DNA from 4 places in the Qipengyuania soli genome. Region 3 is predicted to be linked to each of the others. Evidence: predicted binding sites of a transcription regulator. Region 3 holds the regulator's gene; each other region holds the start of a gene.
The links. Region 3 encodes LexA, which represses DNA repair genes until DNA is damaged. Its sites were predicted from a motif close to GTTCCNCNCTTGTTCT; they were not measured.
Positions count from the first base shown of each region.

Region 1 (4,514 bases), 620 kb from region 3:
ACTCCGGCAAGAACTGCGCGCGGCATCCGCAGCACACCCGTAAAATCATCGAGCGTCAGGGTAAGTCCCATGCCGAGCATGACCACGCCCAGCATGACACTGACGAGCGGCTGGCCGAAGGGAGCGATACTACCGTCGACAACCCAGAGGAACAGCGGCGGAAAGAACCATGCGAGCATGGTCCCGGCTAGCGTCCAGAATGCGAACAGTCGCGTCGCCCAGCCGATCATGCCCCCTCCCCCTTCAATCCCTAGTCGTCTTCGGCACCGATCTTCGGCAAACTCTTGGCCGCGCGAACAATCGCATCGTTATCGTGCACGAAGCGCCCCCTAGCGTTTCGTTTGGCAAGAGCCAATGCAGCGTCGGCAACTGTCTCCGCCTTGATGGCACGGTACTTGCGGTACTGCCCTTGCAGGGCAAGATTGACCAAGGGCGCAGCTGCAATCCCCAAGCGTTCCGCGACTCTTCGGTCGTTCTCGCGCGTCCCGCGAAGCAATCCGGGGCGCAGAATGTCGAGGCGTCCCAGTCGCAATTTGCCAAGGTCCCGCTCGACCTCGCCCTTGACGCGAAGGTAGAAGTTCTTCGACGCGAAGTCCGCCCCAACCGAACTGACGTGAACGAAACGTTCGACACCGTGCTCTTTCGCGGCCCTGGCGACAGCCATGACGAGATCCTGGTCCACCGCGCGGAATGCCGCTTCGTCCTGTCCAGACTTCTTCCATGTCGTGCCAAGCGCGCAAATGATCGCCTTCGGCTTGATCGCCTCAATCACTTCGTCCCACTGCGCAGGGTCTGCGACGAACATTTCCATCCGCGCCCCTTCGGGCAGCTTTGCCTCACGCCGGGCGATAGCGGTAAGGCGCAAATCCTCGCGCCCTACGCAAGCCTGCATGACGGTGCGGCCAATCAGGCCGGTCGAGCCGACAAGCGCAATGCGGATTGTCTCAGACATTGCTCAAACCTTCGGGTGCGCGACCATAGATCCGGCGCACCTGGTCGATGGCGTATCGATCGGTCATGCCGGCGATGAAGTCGGCGATATGGCGGCTGCGATGCGGTTCGGATGCGGGCATCTGCGAAAGCCAGTCATCGGGCATCGTCGATGAATCCTGACTATAGGCGACGAACAGGCGCGCAATCACGTCGCGCGCCCGCTCCGCTGTCGAAAGCTGGTCGGGGTGATAGTAGAGCCGCTCGTACATGAAGTGCTTGAGACCGCGTTCCTGGTCGCGCATCGCGGGCGAGAAAGTCGCCAGAGCATGTCCGGCGGCACGCACGTCGTCGGCGCTGTCGATGCCACCCAATTGCGACCGCGTTTGCACCAGTACATCGTTGACCATGGTACCGATCTGCGTACGCACGAGCTCGCGCAGCTGGCGGTCGCGCGATGCGTTCGGGAACCGCCGCTCCACCGCGCGCCACTGGTCGCCGAGCCAGTCGAGCGTAAGCAGGTCGTCAAGCTCGAGGAATCCGGCACGTAGGCCGTCATCGATATCGTGGTTGTCATAGGCGATGTCGTCGGCAATTGCCGCGACCTGGGCCTCAAGCGAAGGCCATTCGCCAAGCGAGAGCGGGAAGGCAGCGTCGACCTCCGCCAAAGCCCAATGTGGTGCGTCGACCGGGCCGTTGTGCTTGGCCATGCCTTCCAGCGTTTCCCAGGTGAGGTTGAGGCCCTCGTGTTCGCAATACGGGCTCTCGAGCCGTGCTAGCGTGCGGATTCCCTGCGCATTGTGGTCGTAACCGCCCGCGTGGGTCATTGCCTCTTCCAGTGCCTTCTCCCCTGCATGACCGAAGGGCGGATGGCCGATATCGTGAGCAAGGCAGAGGGCTTCGGTCAGGTCCTCGTCCAGACCAAGTTCGCGCGCGATCACCCGGCCAATCTGCGCGACCTCGATACTATGCGTCAGGCGCGTGCGATAATGGTCGCCGTCCGGTGCGATAAAGACCTGCGTCTTCGAGCGCAGGCGGCGGAAAGCGATCGAGTGAACTATCCGGTCCCGGTCGCGCTGGAACTCGCTGCGAGGACCGCGAGTTCCGTCGCGATTTTCGGCGAATTCGCGCCCGCGGGACTTGGCGGGGTCGGCAGCGTAGCGGGCTCTTTTCATGGGTGGCAGCGGCTTAGGTCAGGTACCCGCGCGCGACAACGTGAACGAAAAGCGAACCCGCCTGCTTATCGGCAAAAAGAAAGGGCCGCGCGACGTATGCCGCGCGGCCCCTCCCGATTTCGATATCCTATCAGTGGATGCCGATGGTGTCCGGCTTACCGTCGGGGTCATTGTTGACCGAACCGCCGCTGCGGATGGCACCAAGGAGCAGCAGGCCCGCCATGTGGGGGCTGGCCATCGAGGTGCCCGACAGGGTGGCATAACCGCCTCCCTTGTAGGTCGAGTAGATCGACGAACCCGGCTCGGCATAATCGACCGGCGGGTTGCCATAGTTCGAGAAGCTCGACCAATTGTCACCCTGTGCGAACGACGACACTGTGTAGATGTTCGGGTGGTTGGCCGATGCAGGTGACTTGGTAGTTGCGCTCGTGCTCTCGTTGCCTGCGGCCAGGGCAAACTTCAGTCCGCTTCCGGCTGCGGCAATGACTGCATCGTTGAGCGCCTGGCTAAAGCCGCCACCCAAGCTCATGTTGGCCACATCACCGCTTGCAGCAATGCTTGCTGCATAGTCGATGCCGGCGATGACGCCGCTGTTCGAACCCGAGCCGCGACGGTCGAGAACCTTGACCGGGATAACCGTTACGCCCGGAGCGACCCCGATGACGCCGATGCCGTTTCCGGCGATCGCAGCGATCGTGCCGGCGACGTGGGTGCCGTGGCCGTTGAGATCGTTTCCGTCACGATCCTTGGTGAAATTGCGCGCAAGCGAAGTGTTCACGTTGATATCGGGGTGGGTGAAGTCGACACCGGTGTCGATGACGATCGCTCGACCGGTCGCGCCGGTCTGACCGCCGTTAACGCGCTGGATGCCCCACGGCAGAGTCTCGGCCTGGGCGGTGACGCCACCCGGCTTGCCGCTCTGCATCGTGGTGATGACCTGGTCCTGCTCGCAGAAAGCGATGCGCGGGTTGTTGGCCTGCATCTTTGCAACGCCCTGGGCCGAAGCGTTGATGGAGAAGCCGCGAATGGTGTTCTGGTAGGTGTGGCCGACACCACCACCGGCAGCGTTGGCGGAGCGGGCCGCCTCGGCCTTGACGTTGCCCTTGGCGACGAGACCGGGGTTGAAAACGCAGATGTAGGAGTTCTCGATCTTGGAGCCTGCTGCGGGGGCCGATTGGGCCGTACCCGAGACAGACATCCCCGCTGCCGCAAGCGCAAGGACGCTCGCGGCCGCCATGCGACCAACGGTAATTTTCATATTGTGAGTCCCTTCCCAGAGTTAGGAAGGTGCATCATGCCGACAAAAAACTTTGCATCAATATCGTCATGGTAAATTTCGTTGAAAAAACTTCTTCGCGCTCTTTTCTATCGGTACCTGACCGATTGACGCATCATTCGAGTATCCAATCGGCAATTTCCTTGCAGTGGATCGTAGTTGAATCGAACACCGGCAGAACATTCGCATCGGTATCGACCACCAGTTCGAGTTCGGCACAGGCGAGGACGATCGCTTCCGCCCCTTCCTTTTCTTTCATCGTAATAATCGTCTTGATTGCCCGCTCTGCATCGCGCGTCACGCGACCCAGCATAAGTTCCTTGTAGATGATGCCATCGACCATCTCGACGTCTTCAGGCTGCGGAGGAAGCAAATCTACACCGTGCGCGACGAGACGCTGGCGATAGAAACTTTCGGTCATGACATATCGCGTGCCGAGCAGCGCCGCGCTCTTGCAGTCGGCCTCCTGCATCGCCCGACCGACACTGTCGGCGATATGGAGCACGGGTATCGAAACGGCTTCCGCTATGCGGTCGTACACCTTGTGCATCGCGTTCGCAGCGATCACCAGCCCCTCGGCCCCGGCACCCTCGAGCCGCCGTGCTGAATCGATCAGGATCGCGGCAACGGCATCCCAATCCTCTACCTGTTTCGCCTGGTAAATCTGCAAATAGTCGAGGCTCTCGATGAGCATCGGCGGGCCCGCCATGGGAGGAACCCTCTTCTGCACCAGCCGATTTATCCGTTCGTAATAGTCGCGGGTCGAGATCCAGCTCATCCCGCCAATCAACCCCAGTTTCCGCAAACCCTGCGCCCCTTCCTTTGTAACCGACGGTCAACCGTGCGGCCCTTAAACGATCCTAAGGCGTAGAAACGGACAGCGTTTCGACCGGTTCCGCAGAAGCCGGGCGACGCGTCGCCAGCGTTTTGTCGAGCCAGGCCGTCAGGTCTGCGACGCTCTTTTCCGGTGCCTCTTCCATCGGAAGGTGCCCGATCCCCGGGTAGTGGACCAGCTTGGCGTTGGGGAGATGGTCCATGTACCAGCCTGCCGCGTCATAGGGGATCAGAGCATCCTCTTCACCCCACATCACGAGCGTCGGGACCTGCATCGCAGCGACGCTTTCCGCCGAGAA
Region 1 is NZ_CP064654.1:564,490-569,003, reverse strand. Features, by position in the region: gene IRL76_RS02825 (bile acid:sodium symporter family protein) at 1-230, opposite strand, end outside; gene IRL76_RS02820 (NAD(P)H-binding protein) at 251-952, opposite strand; gene IRL76_RS02815 (deoxyguanosinetriphosphate triphosphohydrolase) at 945-2,105, opposite strand; gene IRL76_RS02810 (S8 family serine peptidase) at 2,236-3,363, opposite strand; gene IRL76_RS02805 (aspartate/glutamate racemase family protein) at 3,497-4,186, opposite strand; gene IRL76_RS02800 (alpha/beta fold hydrolase) at 4,242-4,514, opposite strand, start outside.
Region 1: the regulator LexA is predicted to act here: its motif matches at 2,147-2,162, upstream of IRL76_RS02815 (deoxyguanosinetriphosphate triphosphohydrolase).

Region 2 (4,514 bases), 300 kb from region 3:
GCGAGGCGATTTGCAAGACCGTGGCAGGCCGCCCCCTTACCAACCGAAATAGGGCCCGCCTCTCTCACGTGCACGCTGCCACGCGGGCCGCGCATGAATGGCTTCGACAAAGGCCGCCGACTTCGGTGCCCTTTCTCCCAAACCCTGCATCACCGCAATCTCGGCCGGGAAGCTCATCAGGACATCGGCGGCCGTCCAGTCGTTGCCGACGAAATGGAGCGAGTCATTCAAGCCAGTCTCCATGAAGTCGACATGGGCGGCGAATTGCTCCTGGATACGCGGCATGATCGGAGCCGCAGCTTCCCCCAGCCGACCAGCCATGATGTTGAGCATGACCGGCACGAAGAAGCTGCTCTCGCCGAACTGCATCCATTCGAGGTGCCGGACATGGTCCTCCGTATCGACAGCCGGAAGCCAGCCGCCCCCTCCATGACGCTCGCAAAGGTACTGGATGATCGCCCCGCTCTCGGCGACACGGAAGCCGTCGTCTTCGATGAGCGGCGATTTGCCGAGTTCGTGCGGACCCTTCAGTTCGGGCGGCGCGAGGTTGGTCACCGCATCGCGCTGGTAGTGCACGATCTCGTAATCGGCGCCGAGTTCCTCGAGCAGCCAGAGAATTCGCTGCGACCTGCTGTTGTTGAGGTGATGGACCCTTATCGTCATCGAGCTCTCCTTATCGATCGGCCCACGTCGGACGATTCGGGGGGCACACTAGGTGAGCTCCAGCGCTCCTGCCAGCGCCGGAAACGGAAAAGCCGGTGCGGCCATGGGGGCGGCGCACACCGGCTTTCCGTTCATTCGGGAGCACCGGGGGACAGTCCGGCTGAGGCTCCGGTCCGGGGGAGGAGGACCGGGGCGCTCCCGCTTGAGGGGAATCAGTCCTCGTCCGCGTCCGGACCGGTCATCATCTCCTCGGCCACCTCGTCGGTGCGGCCGCGGATCGCGGCTTCCAACTTGGCGCACATCTCTGGATTTTCCTTCAGGAAGGTCTTGGCGTTCTCACGGCCCTGGCCGATGCGGACGCTGTCGTAGCTGAACCAGCTACCCGACTTCTCGACCACTCCGGCCTTCACGCCGAGGTCGAGGATCTCGCCGATCTTCGAAATGCCTTCGCCGTACATGATGTCGAATTCGACCTGCTTGAACGGCGGAGCGACCTTGTTCTTCACGACCTTCACGCGGGTGGTGTTGCCGATGATATCGTCGCGATCCTTGATCTGGCCGGTGCGACGGATGTCGAGGCGGACCGAGGCGTAGAACTTGAGCGCGTTGCCGCCCGTGGTCGTCTCGGGATTGCCGTACATCACGCCGATCTTCATGCGCAGCTGGTTGATGAAGATCACCATGCACTTGGAACGGTTGATCGAGCCGGTCAGCTTGCGCAGCGACTGCGACATGAGACGAGCCTGAAGGCCGACGTGGCTGTCGCCCATCTCGCCTTCGATTTCCGCACGCGGTACCAGCGCCGCGACCGAGTCGACCACGAGAACGTCGATCGCATTCGAACGCACCAGCGTGTCGGTAATCTCCAGCGCCTGCTCACCCGTGTCGGGCTGCGACACAATCAGTTCGTCGATGTCGACGCCGAGCTTCTTGGCGTAGACCGGGTCGAGCGCATGTTCGGCGTCGACGAAGGCAGCAGTGCCGCCATTCTTCTGCGCTTCGGCAATAACGTGCAGCGCCAGCGTGGTCTTGCCCGAGCTTTCGGGGCCGTAGACCTCGATCACGCGGCCCTTGGGCAGGCCGCCCACACCGAGCGCGATATCAAGTCCCAGCGAACCGGTGGAGATGACCTCCACATTCATCGCTTCCTTCTGGCCCAGCTTCATCGCCGAACCCTTGCCGAACGCGCGATCGATTTGCGCGAGGGCGGCATCGAGTGCCTTCTGACGGTCTGCGTCCACTTGCTTTCCTTCTACGAGCTTCAGATTGGCCGCCATGACATCACCCCTTTCGCAATTCCAGAGCCGCGATCGACTCTTCAACTGCCAAGCGGTGTACCGCGTTTGTTCCACAAGAACAAGAGTGGAACGAAATTTTTTCCAACAAGCCTAGAGTTTAGTCGGAACCAGTCTCGCGCAGGCGAAAATCATAGGTGCGGCGCGAGTTGGCGGGGACCTCCACTTCGACGATGCGAAAACCGTCCTTGACCCGGCTGCCCTTCATCCCCTGCACTTCGACATCTGCGGCCCAACCGAGCTTGAGGCGCATGGTGATGGGCTCGTCGTTCGCATTGGCGACGATCGCGCGCATCGGGTAGGACTTGCGGCCTTCCTTCCATTCGCCGACGACGCCGCAGGAAACTTGCACCTGACTGCTCTCAGGCAGGTCCAGTTCGACCTCTTGGGACAAAGCATAGTCGCGCAGGCGCGTCTCGGCGACGAGAAGGTCGCCCATTTCGGTCGGCTCGTAGATCGTCATGCCGCCCATCGGCAGCGACTGGCCAAGCCCGTCCTTCTTCTCGTTCAGCGCAAGCAGCTGCATGGCAGCCGGGTGGAACCCGTCGTTCCCGCCCCGGTCGCAATCGGTGATGTAGAGGAATTTCCCCTTAACGCCTTTCCGGTCGAGGAAGGCGACCTGCTTCTGGCCTTTGGCCGATACATCGACGCGTTCCGGAACACGGTAAAGCTTGAGGTCGCCCAGCACCTCTTCCGCCGCGACGACCGACACCGGCGAAGGGCTCTCGAGTGCCTTTTGCGTGATGCGCGCACCGGTGACGACAATCTCGGCAGAATCCGCATAGGCCACGGCTGCCGGAGGCGGCGGTGGCGGTGGCGGAGGCGGGAAGCCGTAGATCGGGGAGCCGGCAGCCGTACTTCCGAAAGGATAACATGTCAGGCTCAAGGCCCGTGCCTGCGGCGGATCGGCCAGCGCCTGGAAGTCGCTCCCGATGTTCAGTTTCCCGGCAACGGCCATGAGTTCGGCATTGTCGAAGCTCTGGTCGTTATCGTTGAGCAGCGTGAGCCACGACAGGAGATCGACCTTGAGTCTGCCCTCGCCCATCCCTTCGCGCAGCCGCGCAACGTAATTGGCCTCCCAGTCGAAACCCCACGAAATATAGGTCAGGGTCACCTGGTACGTTCCGCCCGCGGGACTGCGCGTGTCGATGGTGAAAACCGGCTGTGCCGAAAGCCCGACCGGAACGCGGTTGTAGGTGAGGCCTTCCGGCAAACCCGAGCAACGAACTGCCTCGAACCCCTGCGCGGTCTGAAGAACCAGCCCACCGTCTGCGCGGGTTCGCACGATCGCATCTTCCGACTGCGCCTTGCCAGTCGCGGGATTGGTGCGCGTAATGGTGACGCGGTTGCCAAGCGTGCCGTCGACCAGGGCAGCGGGGCTCAGGAGATCCGCATTGCGGTTCTTCTCGATCGTTCCGCCGGGGAGGCCTGTCACGATGGCGCTGACCGCCACCATTCCTTCCGATACACCGGTGAAACGGATCGTCGATTCCCCTGCCGGCAGAGTCACCGTCCGCACTTCGCTGATCATGGCGAAGCCTTGCGGCCAGTTGCGGTCCATCTTCTCGCCCTCGCCCCTGTCGGGATTGCGGTAGACGGTGACCGAAAGCTTTTCCGGCGCCGAAGCGTCGACGGCCTCACGCGCCTCTACAGGCCATGCCAGGGCCAGCGCCAGAATACTCAAGAGGATGCGCATCGCAGCGACCCGCCGATCAGTAACGGGTCTCGAAGACTACGGTAACCTCGCGCTTGCTGTTGGCTGCGACCGGGATGGTCCACCTGCGCATGTCGGCGTTGACCTGCCGCCCCGTCACATCCTCCGACACGATGCGATAGTCGCGCGTCCACCAGCCCTGGTCGAGGCCCTGCTGGGTCAGGTCGACCTCGATCGCGGAGGGCTTCGCATTGGTGATGGTGTAGCGCATGGTCGTGCGCCAGTAATCGATGGCGCGGTCCTTTTCGATCTGGCGAACCACCTCGCCATTCTCGATCACGCGATAGCGCGCGGACCGCTCATATTCGTCCGACGTGATCTTTTCGCGCTTTATGACCTCGGACTGGACGAAAACGTCGAAGGCTTCGCCGGTCTGGAGCGACAGCTGGCTGCCCATCGGCGTATGGCCGATCGCGCTTTCGCCGATGAACTGCGGCGTACCCTGCGCATCGCGCTGGTAGAAGCGGACCGTTCCCGCCGGCAGGGCGTCACCCAGACCCTGGTCGCGGCTCGAACTGAAACCGACCATGCTGGCCACGTTGTAGGCGCGGTCGTCAGTCGTGAGCCAGCCGATCGTGCGCGAATACTGGCGCTTGGCGGGGACGCCCTGGATGTCGAGAAAGCTGACCTGCTTCGTCTGGGCATTGGCGATCGTCGTGCGTTCGGCCAGCGGATAGAGATAGAAATCGCCCAACCGCTCGCGATTGGCCGTTTCGGTGCCCGGCTGGACCATTCCCGGCGGAGGCGGTGGCGGCGTCGGATAGCCGCGACGGTTATAGATGTTCTGGTTCCCGCCAGAAGGATTGCCCGCAACAAGCAGCGTGTCGGCCGCATGGAAGGTC
Region 2 is NZ_CP064654.1:1,489,994-1,494,507, forward strand. Features, by position in the region: gene IRL76_RS07420 (glutathione S-transferase family protein) at 37-663, opposite strand; gene recA (recombinase RecA) at 876-1,940, opposite strand; gene IRL76_RS07430 (DUF4139 domain-containing protein) at 2,059-3,654, opposite strand; gene IRL76_RS07435 (DUF4139 domain-containing protein) at 3,671-4,514, opposite strand, start outside.
Region 2: the regulator LexA is predicted to act here: its motif matches at 2,017-2,032, upstream of recA (recombinase RecA).

Region 3 (4,514 bases):
TGAGCTGGCGGCCGAAGCACTGGATTCGGGCGCTACGAAAAGACTCCTATCGCGCTGGATCGAGATGGCCCGATGAACAAACTGATCGAAATCTGCGCCACCAAGCGCGAGGAAGTCGCTGTGCGCAAGGCGATGCGTTCACTTGCCGACCTTGCGGCATTGGCCAGCGAGCAATCCGCACCTCGCGGTTTCAGGACATCACTTGAGAAGGCGCAGGCTGATGGCTTCGGCCTGATTGCAGAAGTGAAGAAAGCTTCGCCATCCAAGGGATTGATCCGGGAAGACTTTCATCCGGCTCAGCACGCCCGCGACTACGCCGCAGGGGGTGCCGCTTGCCTCTCCGTACTGACCGATGCGCCGTACTTCCAGGGGCACGAGGATTACTTGGTCGAGGCCCGGGCTGCTTGCGGCCTTCCGGTCCTGCGCAAGGATTTCATGGTCGACCCGTGGCAAGTTGCCGAAGCGCGCGCCATTGGCGCCGACGCGATCCTGATCATCGTGGCTGCGCTCGAAGATGCGGAGATGCGCGAGATCGAAGCTGCCGCGATCGAACTTGGCATGGACGTGCTTGTCGAGGTTCACGACGAATCCGAAATGGAGCGAGCGTCAGCGCTCGAATCGCGCCTTATCGGAGTCAATAATCGTGATCTGCGGACGTTCGTCACCGACCTCGCGACTACCGAAAGGCTGGCTCCCCTGGCGCCAGAGGGCACCTTGCTGGTAGGGGAAAGCGGTATCGCAACGCATGCCGATTGTGTCCGGCTCGCTAGTGCCGGGGTGCGCAGCTTCCTCGTCGGCGAGAGCCTGATGCGACAGGGCGACGTCGCATCTGCTACGCGCGCACTGCTTTGCGGCTAGCGGGACGTACCGCGAACACTTGTTCCACACCCGATAGCTCGAAAATGGCTGAATTGCTTGACTTGGCGATTCGAGTTGCCTAATTGTTCCACATTCGTTCACACGGTTGTGAACAGGCGACACGGGAGTTTCGCAGTCATGCTGACCGCCAAGCAGCACGAGTTGATCCGCTTCATCCAGCAGAAGCTGGAGGAGACGGGAATTTCGCCCAGCTTCGAAGAAATGAAGGAGGCGCTCGACCTCAAGAGCAAGTCTGGCGTCCACCGCCTGATCTCCGCGCTTGAAGAACGCGGGTTCATCCGGCGCCTGCCCAACCGGGCTCGTGCGCTGGAGGTCGTGAAGCTTCCGGAAGACGCAGTAACCAGCTCGTCACGCCCGCGGGCTGCAAATGACGCGGTGATCGCTGCTGCCGCACCTCGCGCTCCGGCCCCAGCTCCGGCCAACGACATCATTGACGTCCCGCTCCACGGCCGCATTGCCGCGGGCGCGCCGATCGAGGCCATCGAAGGTCAGTCGAGCATGCCTGTCCCGGCTGCACTGCTCGGTCCGGGTGAACACTATGCGCTCGAGGTGTCCGGTGACTCGATGATCGAGGCAGGGATTTTCGACGGTGACTTCGCCCTCGTCCGCCGCACGGACAGTGCTCGTGACGGAGAGATTGTCGTGGCCCTCGTCGACAACGAGGAGGCGACGCTCAAGTACCTGCGGCGTGAGGCGGGTCGTGTCCGCCTCGATCCGGCGAATGGGGCCTACGAGCCGCAGATTTACGAACCGCATCGGGTCAAGGTTCAGGGCAAACTCGCAGGCCTGCTACGACGCTACCATTGACCGGAGACGACACTGCGCTCGAAGGAAGCTCAGTGTCCGGCAAATGTCTTTGCGGGATTGCTTGCGGCGCGCTCTTCTTTCGGGAAAGGCGCGCCGTTCTTCTTCCAGGTTCGCTCGTGCGGTGACCACCAGCCATGCCCGCCTTCTGCTTGGGCGACCGTTTCGATCCGTTCGCCAGAAAGGTAGAGGGCAGTTCCACCCTCCCGATCGAGAAAGCGCCGATCGATCCGCACCCATCGCGGTTTGCACGAGCGCGGAAGGTATCTCGGCGCGATTACGATATCGACTTGTGCGCAGGCGGCCGCCAGCGCTCTTTCCTCGATCAGGTTACGGCTCCGGGCGATCAGCAATCGCCAATCGCGCCGCGATCGCTCGATCGTCACGATGCAGAAGTCATCGCTACATCTCGCTTTGTTCCAATCCGCCAGAGCATTGGGCTCGCTCCTTGTTGCGGCGATCTCCATGAGGTTGTCCCGCGCGTAGCCGCCCTTGCTTTCGCGCAGGACGATCAGCGTTTCTCCTGCTTCCACAATGCCAAGGTCCTGCCCGTCGCGCGTGACCAGCACGTCGGGCATCGGGGCGACCAGCATCCAAAGCGTTCCAACCATGACCGGGACCAACCCCCACAATCTCTTGTTCCCGTGCCACAGCGCCAGCCACAGCGCCCCGGCTACGAAGAGAAGCATGGCCGTCAGGGGAACCGGGGGCGAAAGCCGCACGGCCCCTGGCTGGTCGGCCACGAAATGCGCGATGGCAAGCAAGGCCTCGATCGACTTGCCGGCGAGCCACCAAACCGGTGCCCCGGCTCCAACCACATCGAGCATCAGGGCCAAAGCAACCAGCGGCATGGAAACGAAGGTCACCAAGGGAATTGCCAGCAAATTGGCAAATGCGCCGTACACCCCCGCACGGTGAAAGTGGAACAACACCACCGGCATCAGCGCCAGTTCGATGACCATTCCGGTCACGAACAGCATGACCAGGCGTCTGCCCCATTTGCGCAGCAGCCCCTCGTCACGGGGAGTCAGGAATTGCTTCACCGGATCGCAGTTGTGCAGCGCTACGATGGCGATCACGGCGGCGAAGCTCATCTGGAAGCTCGGCCCGACGAGAGATTCTGGCCACAGTAACAGGACTGCCAGCGCTGCCACTGCGACCATGCGCATGGACAAAGGCTCGCGCCCCAATGCCAATGCGATCAGTACCAGCACTGCCCCGATACAGCTGCGAACAGTCGGCACCTCCGCGCCTGTCAGCAACGTATATGCGATCCCCATTCCCGCACCGACAACCGCCGCCACCAATGGCAGACGGACGCGCAGGGCCAACCATGGCCACAGCGCAAGCAGCCGCAAGGTCAGGACATATGCAGCCGCGATGACTGCGCTGACATGCAATCCGCTGATCGAAAGCAAGTGCGTCAGGCCAGCATCGCGCATGGCCTCCTCGTCCGCTTCTGAGATGGCTCCGCGATCTCCGCTCGCAAGAGTAGCTGCAATAGATCCGGCCCCTCCGGAAAGCCGGGCCCGCACGAACTCGGAAAGGCCTCGCTGTATTCCAGCGAGGTTCGCACTTCCCTCCCCGGGGCTCTCAACCAGTTGCACATCGCCGGCCACCGCACCAGTCGCAGACAATCCGTCGAACCAGGCACGCCGGGCGAAATTGTAGGCCCCGGGAACGATTGGCGGGGCCGGCGGCATCAGGCGCGCGGCAAAGCGTATCCTTGCGCCCTCCCGGAAGGCCAAGGAGTCCCGCTCAAGGGGAAGGTTTATGCGATAGGCAAGCGCCCTGCCGGTCTCCGGATCACTCGCCGCGACCGTAAGGCGCACCCTTCCCTCGGCCGGTTGCTCATCGCGTTCGATTATCCGGGCGTCTATCCGCTCGAAGCGCGGTGAAGGAATGGGCTCGGCTCCGATCAACTCCGAGCGCAGCCAGACCACCGCGATGCCGGCTACAATCGCCACAGCAACGGCAACCGTGGCATAGAGCAGGTGAGCGCGCCCATCCCGGCTCCGCCACAATGCAATTGCAGCCGCGGAAAGGAGGGCCAGCATGCCCATGGCCGCCAACCATTGATAAGGCGAGGCGAGACCGAACCAAACCCCGATACCTGCTGCGAAACCAACGGTAATCCATGGCCCGCGATCGAACCTAGCCGACGCGAGCAACCCTTCCGCACCCTCCGCGAATCTGGACAAGAGCGCGCGCATGCGCCAAGGGCGCGGCACGACCCGACGGACGTGATCGTCCGCCTCCCCCATCGGTATCAAGGGCGTCCCCCGCGTCGCCATGTAAGTGTTTGAAAGGAAGCGAGAGACAATGGCAAGCGATAGTGTGAGCGGCGCCGGAAAGACTGCCGGACAGGTCGTCACCCGCTTTGCTCCCTCGCCCACCGGATATCTCCATATCGGCGGTGCGCGCACGGCGCTCTTCAACTGGCTCTATGCCCGCCATCATGGTGGCCGCGTGCTGCTGCGGATCGAGGACACCGACCGCAAGCGCAGCACGCAGGACGCGATCGACAAGATCATCGAGGGGCTCGATTGGCTCGGTCTCGATTTCGACGATGCGCCCATGTTCCAGTCTGATCGCGCGGAGCGTCATGCCGAGGTTGCCCACCAGCTTCTCGCTGCCGGCCATGCCTACAAGTGCTTCGCCACGCCCGAGGAACTGGAGGCAATGCGCGAGCAACAGCGCGCCGCCAAGCTGCCCTTGCGCTATGACCGCCGCTGGCGCGACCGCGATCCGTCGGAAGCGCCTGCGGGTGCGCCCTACGTTATCCGCCTGAAGGTGCCGACCGGAGGCGCGACCACAATCGACGATGCGGT
Region 3 is NZ_CP064654.1:1,185,896-1,190,409, forward strand. Features, by position in the region: gene trpD (anthranilate phosphoribosyltransferase) at 1-76, shown strand, start outside; gene trpC (indole-3-glycerol phosphate synthase TrpC) at 73-858, shown strand; gene lexA (transcriptional repressor LexA) at 997-1,686, shown strand; gene IRL76_RS05995 (ComEC/Rec2 family competence protein) at 1,716-3,740, opposite strand; gene gltX (glutamate--tRNA ligase) at 4,006-4,514, shown strand, end outside.

Region 4 (4,514 bases), 1.3 Mb from region 3:
GCCTGCAATCGGTGGCAGAAGAGCTGCGCCACAGCGCGGCACGCAATGGCGGTCTCGCCGCGCGCTTCGGTGGCGAGGAATTCGTGCTTATCCTGAGGGCAGACAGCGCTGCCCATGCTTTCAAGCTGGCGGACGACCTGCGCACCGCGGTCGAGCGTATCGAGATTCCGCACGAGGAAACCAATGGCACGGCGACACTGACGACAAGTATCGGCGTCGCCATGCACAACGGAACCGGAAAGCCCGAGCTCTCCCCGCTACTCGGGGCCGCCGACGCGGCGCTTTATGCGGCGAAGGCAGGCGGCAGGAACCGGTGCGAGATGGCGGCCTGATTGGACGTTCGGGACGAGACGTTCTCATCCTGCGCCCCCCTGCGAAACGCTCCTCGGCTCCAGTCATTGATTTGGCAGAAGGAGATTTTGCATGACCGATATTTCGCAGATCAAGGAACACATGGAAGTCATCGGCGCTGACGGCGTCCACGTCGGCACCGTCGACGGCGTCGAAGGTGACCGAATCAAGCTGACCAAGAAGGATTCGGGTGCCCAGATCGAACAGGCCGAGGGCAGCCACGAAGGCCACCACCACTACATTTCGACCGGGCTCGTAGCGGGCATCGAAGGTGACAAGGTCCGTCTCAGCGCGACCGGTGCCAACGCGGTGAACTTCGAAGAAGAAGAGGGCGGCCAGCAGGGCTGAGCGGCCTTCCGGTCAAAGAAAAACCCCGGCCCGCATTCAGCGGCGCCGGGGTTTTCTGTGCGCGACCGTCTGCCGGTCCTATTGGCAGGCGAGGCATTCCTCGTAATCGGTCTGCTCGCCGGCGCTGGCCGACAGCTCGATCTTGGCCGCGTCGGCGGTGTTATCCGCTTCCACGCCGCCCGCGAAACCGGCGCGCTGCACGCTCTTTGAGCGCAGGTAGTAGAGCGACTTGATGCCCTTCTCCCATGCCTGGAAGTGCAGCATCATCAGGTCCCACTTGTCGACGTCGGCCGGGATGAACAGGTTCAGCGACTGGGCCTGGTCGATATAGGGCGCGCGGTCGGCGGCGAATTCGAGCAGCCAGCGCTGGTCGATCTCGAAGCTGGTCTTGAACGCGGCCTTTTCTTCCGGCGTCAGGAAATCGAGGTGCTGGACGCTGCCGCCCTTCTCGAGGATCGAGTTCCACACCGCGGTCGAATTCTTCGACTTCTTGTCGAGGATCTTTTCGAGATACGGGTTCTTCACGATGAAGCTGCCCGACAGTGTCTTGTGGGTGTAGATGTTCGCCGGGATCGGTTCGATGCAGGCGCTGGTGCCGCCGCAGATGATCGAGATCGACGCGGTCGGCGCGATCGCCATCTTGCAGCTGAAGCGTTCCATCGCACCGGTTTCTTCCGCGTCCGGACAAGCGCCGCGTTCCTGCGCAAGCACGAGGCTGGCTTCTTCCGCCTTGCCGCTGATGTGCTTGAACATCTTGAGATTCCAGACCTTTGCCATCGGGCTTTCGAAACCGATGCCCTTCTGCTGGAGGAAGGAGTGGAAGCCCATCACGCCCATGCCGACGCTGCGCTCGCGCATCGCCGAATAACGGGCGCGGGCCATCTCTTCGGGAGCGTTGTCGATGTAGTTCTGCAGCACGTTGTCGAGGAAGCGCATGACGTCCTCGATGAAGCGCTTGTCGTCCTTCCACTCGTCCCACTTTTCGAGGTTGAGCGAGGACAGGCAGCACACCGCCGTACGGTCGTTGCCGAGGTGGTCGATACCGGTCGGCAGAGTGATTTCGGCGCACAGGTTCGAGGTCGAGACCTTGAGGCCGAGTTCGCGGTGATGCTTGGGCATCATCCGGTTCACCGTGTCGGAGAAGACGATGTAGGGCTCACCCGTGGCAAGGCGGGTTTCGACCAGCTTCTGGAACAACGAACGAGCATCGACCGTCTTGCGGACCGAGCCATCCTTGGGGCTCACGAGATCGAATTCCTCACCCGCACGCACCGCTTCCATGAATGCGTCGGTGACGAGCACGCCGTGGTGCAGGTTGAGTGCCTTGCGGTTGAAGTCGCCCGAAGGTTTGCGGATTTCGAGGAACTCCTCGATCTCCGGGTGCGAGACGTCGATGTAGCAGGCGGCCGAACCGCGGCGCAGCGAGCCCTGCGAGATTGCCAGGGTCAGGCTGTCCATCACGCGGACGAAGGGGATGATGCCGCTGGTCTTGCCGTTGAGGCCGACCGGCTCGCCGATCCCGCGGACATTACCCCAATAGGTGCCGATGCCGCCGCCCTTGGAAGCGAGCCAGACATTCTCGTTCCAAGTGTTGACGATGCCGTCGAGGCTGTCGCTGACCGAATTGAGGTAGCAGCTGATCGGCAGGCCGCGCGTCGTGCCGCCGTTCGACAGGACGGGTGTCGCGGGCATGAACCACAGGTTCGAGATGTAGTCGTAAAGGCGCTGGGCGTGATCCTGGTCGTCGGCAAAGGCGTCGGCGACGCGGGCGAACAGGTCTTGGAAATTCTCACCCGGCAACAGGTAACGGTCGATCAGCGTTTCCTTGCCGAAATCGGTCAGGTTCTCGTCACGCGCGGTGTCGGTGACGACGTTGAATCGGCGGTCGAGAATCTTCTTGCTGTCGTCCTTGACCTCGGCCTTGGCAACAGCCGCCATCGCACCGGCCAGCGCCTCGCCGGCGGCTGCGGTGACCAGATCGTCACTACCCTTGTCGCCCTTGTCCATCGTTACTGCCATTTCCGGGGCCTGTTCGGGCGCCTTCTGTTTGCTGGTGGTTTCGTTCGTATCGGCGGCGGTGTCGGTATCCAGATCCAGTGCCATCGCCATATCGTCCCCAGTCTTGAAATCCATCGTGTGCCCGCCCCTGTCAGTCCGGTCGTTTGCCCCGCGAAACCTGCCCTCTTGCCGGGTCAATGTTCCGCTTGTGTTCGAGTCGGCGAGCCAAGATTCTCGCCTAGCATTTTCTGTCTGGTCCGGGGCGAAAACTTATCCCCCGTCTGCCCACAGGCCAGCGCGCAAGGAGCCTGCTCCCCATATGGGGAGGATTGGCTCATCCGCTAGGTCTTGTGGGTACCCCCGGTATCCCGACCACTAGATACTGAATCAGCCGGGACTCCCACGCAAGAGGGTTGATGAAGTTTTAATCGTTCGGACGGGCCTGAAATGGAGGTGTCGTGCAATGCTGCAACGCCGCGACGCGTGGACAAAGCTGGACTTTGCGGACGCGCAAGCCCGAAAATGAATCCGTGAAAAAAATTATGCGGGCAAAAATGATGCTGTCGGCTTGTGAATCCTTCGAATCCCGGAGCGCAATTTTCGAATCCGGAATGCACGAAAAGAGCCCCGCCTGACGGCGGGGCCCATGGATGTCTGCAAGCTATCCCGGCGCGGGGCGGCATCCCCGCAGAAAGACCCCGCCCCGACGCCGAGACGGCTCCTGGCCCCCGTCGGGCTCAGGAGACCGGGCGAGGCGCCAGGGTCAGAGCGAGCACTGCCCGCTCCCGGGGGGACCTGGCGATCCGCGCCGCTTCGTCACGGGCGAGCTTCCTGGTGAGACGGGCCATTTGCGCATCGCTCGACGCGACGAGGATGTTGGCCTGGATGACCTGGTCGTCGCTGCTGCCGACCGGCATCGGGTCGAGGCTCGTCAGCCCGGACACCGCGCGACGGGCCGCGCGGTCGAGCTGCGAATTGCCCGAGGACCGGTACATCGCGATATTCGTCGGACGCCCATCGTCGCCCGCCTGGAAGCGCACCTGGACGATGCCCTTGGCATCCCACCTCGGATCGATGCGGGTCGCGGCAAGGCGCGCCTCGAGATCCTGCGAAACCTCCTCCACGAAGGTCGTGTCCGATCGCGGGGAGACGACGATCTCCTGCGAGGCGATCGGTACGGCAAGCACCGAAGCGGTGACGGCAAGGGAAATGGCGAAAACGGCAATCTTGTTCATGGGATCATCCTTTCAACGAAAGAGATGATCGGCCGCAGAGAGTATCACGCAGTGTGCGACTGATGATTATGATCAGGCGATGACGGTCTATGGTCGATCCGCGCCCGACGGTGTCTGCGGTCCCTGCCGGGCCGCGCCAATCTACGCCCTTTCCGGTTGTTGTCAAAAAGCGCCAAAATCTGTGTCGCGTCATTCCAAATTCGAAACATGATTGCGCCGACCCGTTCGATCGCACCATCGCCCTTCGCGAAAGAATGACACGGGAAAGTGAATGTGAGGCGGCGTTGAAACCGACTCGCATCCGGCGGGGCAAGCTTCAGGCGATCGACGTTCGACCGCCGCCGCAGTCCGTCGAGAGACGCATGGCGTTGGTCGAGCGCTGCGCCCGGGCGAGAGTCAGCCAGGGGCCTCGAGCGCGTCCATGCGGCGACGGATCGTCCCTCCGAAAAGCAGCACCAGAACCGCACCGGTGGCTGAAATCCCCGCCTGGAGGAACCAGAAGGCCGTGTCGCCCATAGGCTCGTAGAAGCGCGCGATGTAACCGGTCCCGACCCCGACCACGAACAAGGTAAGGTAGGCCCC
Region 4 is NZ_CP064654.1:2,826,422-2,830,935, forward strand. Features, by position in the region: gene IRL76_RS14090 (GGDEF domain-containing protein) at 1-332, shown strand, start outside; gene IRL76_RS14095 (DUF2171 domain-containing protein) at 424-699, shown strand; gene IRL76_RS14100 (ribonucleoside-diphosphate reductase subunit alpha) at 778-2,832, opposite strand; gene IRL76_RS14105 (energy transducer TonB) at 3,435-3,932, opposite strand; gene IRL76_RS14110 (peptide MFS transporter) at 4,329-4,514, opposite strand, start outside.
Region 4: the regulator LexA is predicted to act here: its motif matches at 2,897-2,912, upstream of IRL76_RS14100 (ribonucleoside-diphosphate reductase subunit alpha).